2 regions of the Nocardiopsis sp. NPDC006139 genome follow, and region 1 is predicted to be linked to the other one. Evidence: riboswitches for the same ligand, from Rfam matches in the RefSeq annotation. Region 1 holds a riboswitch; the other holds the start of a gene.
The links. Region 1 has a riboswitch for thiamine pyrophosphate ahead of ABZ249_RS06640 (ECF transporter S component). Riboswitches for the same ligand answer to the same signal wherever they lie in the genome.
Positions count from the first base shown of each region.

Region 2: linked by a shared signal. The riboswitch ahead of thiC (phosphomethylpyrimidine synthase ThiC) and the one ahead of ABZ249_RS06640 (ECF transporter S component) in region 1 are both predicted to bind thiamine pyrophosphate.

Region 1 is NZ_JBEXTT010000004.1:104,081-108,268, forward strand. Features, by position in the region: gene ABZ249_RS06630 (energy-coupling factor transporter transmembrane component T) at 1-579, opposite strand, end outside; gene ABZ249_RS06635 (ABC transporter ATP-binding protein) at 566-2,119, opposite strand; gene ABZ249_RS06640 (ECF transporter S component) at 2,122-2,733, opposite strand; TPP riboswitch at 2,840-2,945, opposite strand; gene ABZ249_RS06645 (transglycosylase domain-containing protein) at 3,104-4,188, opposite strand, start outside.
Region 2 is NZ_JBEXTT010000002.1:407,298-411,485, forward strand. Features, by position in the region: gene ABZ249_RS03965 (DUF3068 domain-containing protein) at 1-960, shown strand, start outside; gene ABZ249_RS03970 (SOS response-associated peptidase) at 971-1,828, shown strand; TPP riboswitch at 1,956-2,067, shown strand; gene thiC (phosphomethylpyrimidine synthase ThiC) at 2,061-3,746, shown strand.

The sequences.
Region 1 (4,188 bases):
CATCCGCCCGAAGAACAGCGCGACCATCCGCACCGGGTTGCGGCCCGCCTCCAGCCCGCGGGCCCGCCGGGCCAGGGTGATGGTGCGCCACTGGTCGGCCAGCAGCGGGACCAGCCGCAGCGCGGCCAGCACGCCCATGGCCGGGCGCTCGGGCACCCTCAGCCTCTGCACCAGGCCGTCGGCCATGTCGGTGGGGTCGCTCCCGGCGGCGGCGAGCAGCCCGGGCAGGGCGATGGCCAGCAGGCGCACCGCCGCCCCCACCGCCCCCTCCAGGCCCTCCTCGCCGTACAGGTAATTGACCAGGCCGCTGGACAGGCCCATGAGGACGAACGGCCCGCCCAGGACCAGCAGGGTGCGCCGGTCCAGGCCGCTGAACGGCACCAGGGCCAGCACGCCCAGCAGCACCACGCCGCCGGTGACGGCGTCCACCGCCGGGACCAGGCCCAGGCCCAGGACCAGCGCGGCCAGCAGCTTGGCCGCGGGGTTGAACCGGGTCAGCCAGGTGCGGGCGCCGCCGTCCCCGGGCGCGTCGAAGGTCAGCGCGTCCGCGACCGGCGCGTTGGTCTCACGGTCGGCCACGGGTGCCCCCCTCCGCCGCGTCGGCGCGGCCCGTCTCCTCGGCCCGGCCGCCGGCGACCCGGATCCGCACGTCGGCCAGGCGGCGCAGCAGCAGCTCGTCGTGGGTGGCCATGACGACGGCGCGGCCCTCGGCCCGCAGTCCGCCGAGCAGTTCCACCAGCTCGGTCCAGGTCCGGGTGTCCTGGCCGAAGGTGGGCTCGTCCAGGACCAGCACGTCGGGGGCGTGCGAAGGGCCGGAACTCAGCGCGGTGGCGACCGAAAGCCGCCGTTTCTCTCCCCCGGAAAGCGTGTACGGGTGCACGTCGGCCAGCGCGGTCAGCCGCAGGCGCTCCAGCAGCTCGCCGACCCACGCCTCGGTCTCCGCCTCGCCCCTCCCGGCGCGCAGCGGGGCGAACCTCAGCTCGTCCCGGACGGTGCCGGTGACGAACTGGTCCTCGGCGTGCTGGAACACGGTGCCCACGTGCCGGGCCAGCCTGCGCGCCGGCCAGCGCGCCAGCGGCCGCCGGTCGGCGTCGGCCAGCGGGCCGTGCGGCAGGACGGCGCCGCGGTGGGGGCGGGACAGCCCGGCCAGCAGGGTGAGCAGCGTGGACTTGCCGGCGCCGTTGGGCCCGGTCAGCGCGGTGGCGGTCCCGGCCCGCACCGCGACGTCCACGTCCTCCAGGACCGTGCGCCGGGGCGGGACGCGCACGCCCAGCCCGGGCGGGGTGCGGGCGTCCACCCCGGCGGCCCGCAGCAGCACCGGGCCGCCGGGGGCGGCTTCCGGGGAGGGGTCGGGCTCGTGCCCGGGCACCCACACGCCCTGCGCGGCCAGCGCCGCGCCGTGGGCGGCGAACACCTCGCGCGGCGGGCCGTCGGCGGCCACGCCGCCCCCGGCCTCCAGCACGACCACCCGGTCCACCAGGTCCACGACCTCGGCGACCCGGTGCTCCACCAGCACCATCGTCGCCGAGGTCCGCTCCAGCAGGCGGGCGAGCACCCCGCGCACGAGGGCGGCCCCGTCCGGGTCGAGGTTGGCGGTGGGCTCGTCGAGCAGCAGCAGGCGCGGGCGCATCGCCATCGCCCCGGCGATGACCAGGCGCTGCTTCTCGCCGCCCGACAGCGCACCGGTGGGGTGGCGCGGACCGTAGGGGAACCCGACGGCCTCCAGCGCCTCGCCCACCCGCTCGCGGATCTCCTCCGGCGGCACGCCCAGGTTCTCCGGGCCGAAGGCGACGTCGTCCCCGGCCCGGGCCATGACGATCTGCGACTCGGGGTCCTGGGCGACCAGCCCGACCCCGGCCCGGCCGCGGCGGGCCCGCTCCCCGTCCACCAGGAGCAGGCCCTCCTCCTCTCCGCCGATGGCGCCGTCGTCGCCGGTGAGCCCGGCCAGGGCGTGCAGCAGGGTGGACTTGCCGGTGCCGGAGGCGCCGAGCAGCAGCACCCGTTCACCGGGCCCGACGGCCAGGTCGACGCCCCGCAGGGTGTACGCGTCCCGGCCCGCGTGCCGCCATCCCCAGCCGGAGAGCTCGACGCGGGCGCCCGGGCGTCCTCGGTCGGCCACGGTCAGCCCTTGGCCGAGGCGAAGGGGGCCAGCGCGCCGGAGCGGGCCAGGGCGGTGGTGAGCAGGCGCGCGCCGACCCCGGCGATGACCGCGGCGCTGATCACCACGATGACCCCGTAGATCACCTGGTAGTGCAGCGGCCAGGTGACGTTGTAGGCGATGTTGTCGCGGATCGCCGGGGAGATCCCGGCGACGGCGGCGGCCAGGACGGCGACGCCCATGCCCCAGCGGCGGTAGCCGAAGGCCAGGAAGACCAGCTCGGGCAGGATGCCCTGGAGGGTGCCGTCGAGGAGGACCATGACCCCCCACTGGGTGCCCAGGACCGCCGACACCGAGGCGGCGGCGATCGAGGTCAGCAGGGCGGCGCCGGGCCTGCGGATGATGAGCCCGCCCAGGACGCCGGAGATCAGCCACATGCCGTAGACGGCCGCCTGCCCGGGCGGGAACGCCGCGAACAGCGGGGTGGTGATGGACCAGACGATGTTCCAGAGCCAGAACACGACGCCGACGGCGACGCCCAGCACGGCGGCGACGACGATGTCGACGGTGCGCCAGCCGCGTGCCCGCGACCTGATGTCGGCCCAGGTGCCACCGGGGGTGGTGTCGGTGCCCATTCGATGTGTCCCTTCGTCGGTGTGACGAGGGGCGGATACGGCCAAGAGCGGCACCGGGGCACTGCGGCGCCGGAAGCGGACCTCCGGCGCGCGAGACGCGCCACCGGTGGCGGTTCCCACGACTTCCTTCGCCGGCATTACCCGGATCAGGTGTGTAAGGGTCTGCGGACTCTCCGCACTCTCAGCGCTCACGCGCTCCCCTGTCGGTTCGCCCCCATTATGCGCCATATGCCGGAGAAGGCCAGTCCTGTGCCGTGCCGTCTCACCTCCCGGGACGCCGCGGGGGCCGGCCCCGAACCGGGACCGGCCCCCGTCCCCTCCCCGGGGACTGCTCCGGAGGGCCCTCCCCGGGCCCCTCCGCGCCTTGCGGTCAGGCGTCCTCGTCGCCCTCCTCCTCCTTCTTGGGCGGGGCCGCCGACGGGTCGCCGAAGCGGGGCGGCGACGGGGCGAAGGACTCCGCGGGCAGGTCGGCCGCGGCGCGGTTCATCGTGGCCTGCCAGATCGGCCCCGGCAGCGTGCCGCCGTAGACGATCCCGTAGTACCGGCCGCCGATCCACACCCCCTGGAGCGGGTTCTGCTCCCCGCCCCGGATGTCGCCGACCACCACGGCCGAGGCCAGGTTGGGCGTGTACCCGGCGAACCAGGCGTAGGCCGCGCTGTCGGTGGTGCCGGTCTTGCCCGCGGCCGGGCGGCCGATGCCCAGGCCGTTCGCGGTGCCGCCCTTGAAGGTCTGCTGGAGCAGGTGGTTGACGCCGTCGGCCACGTGGGTCGGCACCGCCCCCTCCTCGCAGTGCGAGCGCATCCGGATCTCGCGGAAGTCCTCGTCGCCCTCGCGGCCGATGGTCACGGAGGACACCGGGCGCGGCTCGCAGTACTCGCCCCGCGCCGCGAAGGTGGCGTAGGCGTTGGCGACGGTGAGCGGGGAGACCTCCTGGTCGCCCAGGGTGAAGGAGCTCCACACGCCCAGCGGCTCGCCGTCGGCGCGGTGGATGCCGGTCCGCTCGGCCATCTCGGCGGTCTCGCACAGCCCCACCCGCCTCTGGAGCTGGGCGAAGTAGGTGTTCACCGACCCCTTGGTCCCGCTGATCATGTTGTGCGAGCCCGCGTCGCTCTCACCCGCGTTGTTCACCTTCCACGTGGACATCGTCCCGCCCTCGCAGTTGGCCATCCCGCTCACGGAGACGCTCTTGGGCGAGTCGAAGCTGGTCCCGTACTTCAGCCCCTTGTCGAGCGCCGCGGCCAGGGTGAACGCCTTGAACGTGGACCCCGCCTGGTACCCGTGCGAGCCGCCGTCCTCGTGGTCGACGGCCAGGTTGATGGAGGTCGTCCCGACCTCCTCCTCGTCGAACCCGTACCGCATGTTCTGGGCCATCGCCCGGACCTTGCCGGTCCCGGGCTCCACCAGCACCTGCGCGGCGAACTTGGTGGTGTCCCCCGGGGGCACCCGGGAGTCGA
Region 2 (4,188 bases), on a different contig from region 1:
TTCCTGCTGACCCTGGCCGCGATGCTGCCGCTGTACGTGTACGACCGGGTGGCGGTGCTGCCCGCCCAGGGCCGGTTCGAGGTGACGATGGTCGCCGACGGCGCCGGGTACCTGGACACGTCCCGGTGGGCGTGGGTGGACGGGGTGCGGATCGTCCGCAACACGTCCGTCAGCGCCCAGGCCCACGGCCCGGACTGGTCGGCCTGGGAGATGTCGGTGGACACCGTCGCCGAGGGCGCCATGATCGACCACTGGAGCCGCCGGGCCATCGTCGACCGGGACACCGGCCGCGCCGTCAACTGCTGCGGCGAGCACGTGAACGGCGACCGGGCGGTCCGCCAGGCCGGGCTGGTGTTCTCCTGGCCCCCCGGGGTGGGGGAGGCCGACCACCCCTTCTACGACGCCGAGGTGCGGGCCGCGCCCGTCATGGAGTTCCAGGGGACCGACGAGGTCGCCGGGCTTACCGTGCGCCGCTACACCCAGGAGATCCCCGCGACCCAGGTGCCCGAGTCGGCCCGCGAGGTCCCCGCGTGGCTGTTCACCCCCGGAGCGGAGGGCACGGTCACCGCCGGCCGCTGGCTGGAGCTCACGCGCACCTACTGGGTGGAGCCGGTGTCCGGCACGGTCGTCAACGCCCACGAGGCGCGGCTGGAGACGCTGCGCCCGCAGAACGCCTCCGGCGAGGCGCACCTGCTCTACGCGGAGCTGGGCCTGCGGGAGAACCAGATCGCGGGCCGCGCCGAGCAGGCCCGGGTGCGCTCCCTGCTGCTGCGCTCCCTGGACTCGTGGGCGCCCTGGGCCCTGGGCCCGGCCGGCGGCCTGCTGCTGGTCGCCGGGGGTGCGGTCGCCCTGCGCGACCGCTCCCGGGACGCGGGCCGCGACGGCCGCGGGGGCGCGGAGGGGGCGGGAGCGCCCGCGGATTCGGATGTCACGGATGGGAAGCGGGTGCCGTCGGCGTAGGATCGGACGCATGTGCGGTCGTTATGCCCAGTCCAGGAACGTGCAGCAGCTCCGGCTCGACTTCGGCCTCCCGGAGGAGTCCCTGCCCGGCGAGGACGTGGACACCCGCGCCTGGCCGCCGCTGGAGGAGCTGGAGCCGGACTACAACATCTCGCCCGGCCGCCCGGTGTACGCCGTCCTCGGCCCGCCCCCGCAGGGCGGGGAGGAGGCCGCGCCCGGGCCGCGCTCCCTGCACACCCTGCGCTGGGGGCTGATCCCCTCCTGGGCCAAGGACCGCAACATCGGCTACCGGATGATCAACGCGCGCAGCGAGACCGTGGCCGACAAGCCCGCGTTCCGCACGGCGTTCCGGCGCCGCCGCTGCCTGCTGCCCGCCGACGCCTACTACGAGTGGCAGCTCGTCGGCAGGGACGGCACGGTCCAGGCCAGCACCTCGCCCGCCACCGACCCCGACCACAAGAAGCGCAAGGCCAAGGCGGACAAGAAGCCCTACTCCGTCCACTACCCCGGCGGCGGCGAGCCGCTGGCGATGGCCGGGATCTTCGAGCGCTGGCGCGACCCCGAGGCCCCCGAGGAGGACCCGGCGGGCTGGGTGTGGAGCTGCGCCGTCATCACCACCGAGGCCGCCCCCGCGCTCGCGCACATCCACGAGCGGATGCCCGTCATCGTGCCCCGGCAGGACTGGGAGGCGTGGCTGGACCCGGCCACCGGGCCCGACGAGCTGATGCACATCATGGCCGACACCCCGGCGGACCGGCTCGTCGCGGACGAGGTGTCCACCGACGTCAACACCATCAAGAACAACCGCCCCGACCTGCTCACGCCGCTGGCGGCCGGGTCGGGGCCGGAGCCGGACACCCTCTTCTGACCCCGGGGCCCGCCTCCGGGTCCCCCTGCACCCCTGGACGGGACCGGGGTGTCCCTGTGTACAGTGTCCGGGGCCGCCCGTGAACGCGGGCGCGCCCGGGTACGGCCCGACCGTGCCCCACAACGGGATAACGCAACGCGGGAGCTCGCGCCATGGCGGGCTGAGAGGGCGGCTCAACGGTGTCGCCGACCGCAGAACCTGTTCGGGTAATTCCGACGTAGGGAGGCATGCCATGACGGCTTCGCAGAGCCGTGACACCGGTCCCACCACCGGGGAGCACCGGGTGACCACCGGTCCCATCATGGGATCATCCAAGGTCTACCGGGACATCGAGACCCCCGAGGGCTTCACCCTCCGGATCCCCGGGCGCCGGGTGGGACTCACCGACGGCGGCCATTTCGACCTGTACGACACCTCCGGCCCCTACACCGACGACACCGCGCACATCGACGTCCGCGCCGGGCTGCCCGCCCTGCGCGGGGAGTGGATCCGCTCCCGCACCCCCGTCAACGGGGCCGACACCCAGCTCGCCCACGCCAAGGCCGGGACCATCACCCTCGAGATGAGGTTCGTGGCCGAACGCGAGGGCCTGGACCCCGAGTTCGTCCGTTCCGAGGTGGCGGTGGGCCGGGCGGTCATTCCCGCCAACCGCCGCCACCCCGAGTCCGAGCCGATGATCATCGGCAAGAACTTCCTGGTCAAGATCAACGCCAACATCGGCAACTCGGCCGTCACCTCCTCGGTGGAGGAGGAGGTCGAGAAGATGGTGTGGGCCACCCGCTGGGGCGCCGACACGATCATGGACCTGTCCACCGGCAAGCGCATCCACGAGACCCGCGAGCGCATCCTGCGCAACTCGCCCGTGCCGGTCGGCACCGTCCCCATCTACCAGGCGCTGGAGAAGGTCGACGGGGACCCGGCCCGGCTGTCCTGGGAGGTCTACCGCGACACGGTGATCGAGCAGTGCGAGCAGGGCGTGGACTACATGACCGTGCACGCGGGCGTCCTGCTGCGGTACGTGCCGCTCACCGCCCGCCGGGTCACCGGCATCGTCTCGCGCGGCGGCTCCATCATGGCCGCCTGGTGCCTGGCCCACCACCGGGAGAGCTTCCTGTACACCCACTTCGAGGAGCTGTGCGAGATCCTCCGGGAGTACGACGTCACGTTCTCGCTCGGCGACGGGCTGCGGCCCGGCTCCATCGCCGACGCCAACGACGAGGCCCAGTTCGCGGAGCTGCGCACGCTGGGCGAGCTCACCCACATCGCCCGCGCCCACGACGTGCAGGTGATGATCGAGGGCCCCGGGCACGTGCCCATGCACAGGATCGCGGAGAACGTGCGCCTGGAGGAGGAGCTGTGCGGCGAGGCGCCGTTCTACACCCTCGGCCCCCTGACCACCGACATCGCACCGGGCTACGACCACATCACCTCGGCGATCGGCGCCGCCCAGATCGGGTGGTACGGCACCGCGATGCTCTGCTACGTCACCCCCAAGGAGCACCTGGGGCTGCCGGACCGCGACGACGTCAAGACCGGCGTCATCACCTACAAGCTCGCCGCCCACGCCGCCGACCTGGCCAAGGGGCATCCGCGGGCGCAGGAGTGGGACGACGAGCTGTCCAGGGCGCGGTTCGAGTTCCGGTGGAAGGACCAGTTCCACCTGTCGCTGGACCCGGAGACGGCGACGGCGTACCACGACGAGACGCTGCCCGCCGAGCCGGCCAAGACCGCGCACTTCTGCTCCATGTGCGGGCCCAAGTTCTGCTCGATGAAGATCACGCAGGACGTGCGCCGCTACGCGGCGGAGAACGGGCTGGACACGGTCGAGGCCATCCAGCGGGGGATGGCCGACAAGTCCGCCGAGTTCGGGGAGCAGGGCGGGCGGGTGTACCTGCCCATCACCGAACGGTCCGGGTGACCCCGGGGCCCTGACGGCCCGGACGCGCACCGGGCGTCCCTGAACGGGCCGGCGGCGGTACCGCCGGCCCGTTTCCGGCCCAGCACGGCCGTGCCGTCGGCGGCCCTCGAGGGCCGGAGCCTTAGGTGCTGCGTCCAGGTCCTCGCCGATCACCGGCCCCGGCGGACGGCCCACGCCGCGCTTTCCCGTGGACGCCTCCGCCCGGCCTCTTCCCTTGGGCGCCTCCTCCGGGCCCCCGGAACCCCCATGGCACAGGGGGTGTTCGGAGGGCGGGCGCCAGGGCGTGTTCGGCGGATCGTTCCGGGTCGCGGCCGTGGGGCCGCCTCTCACCGCGCCGCCCGCGCTCGGACGGGCCGACCTGCGCCGGCCGCCCTGCGAGAGAACGCCCCGCGGCCGCTCCCGGCATTCGGCGCGAGCGCCGGAACGCTCGAGGGCATCCGCC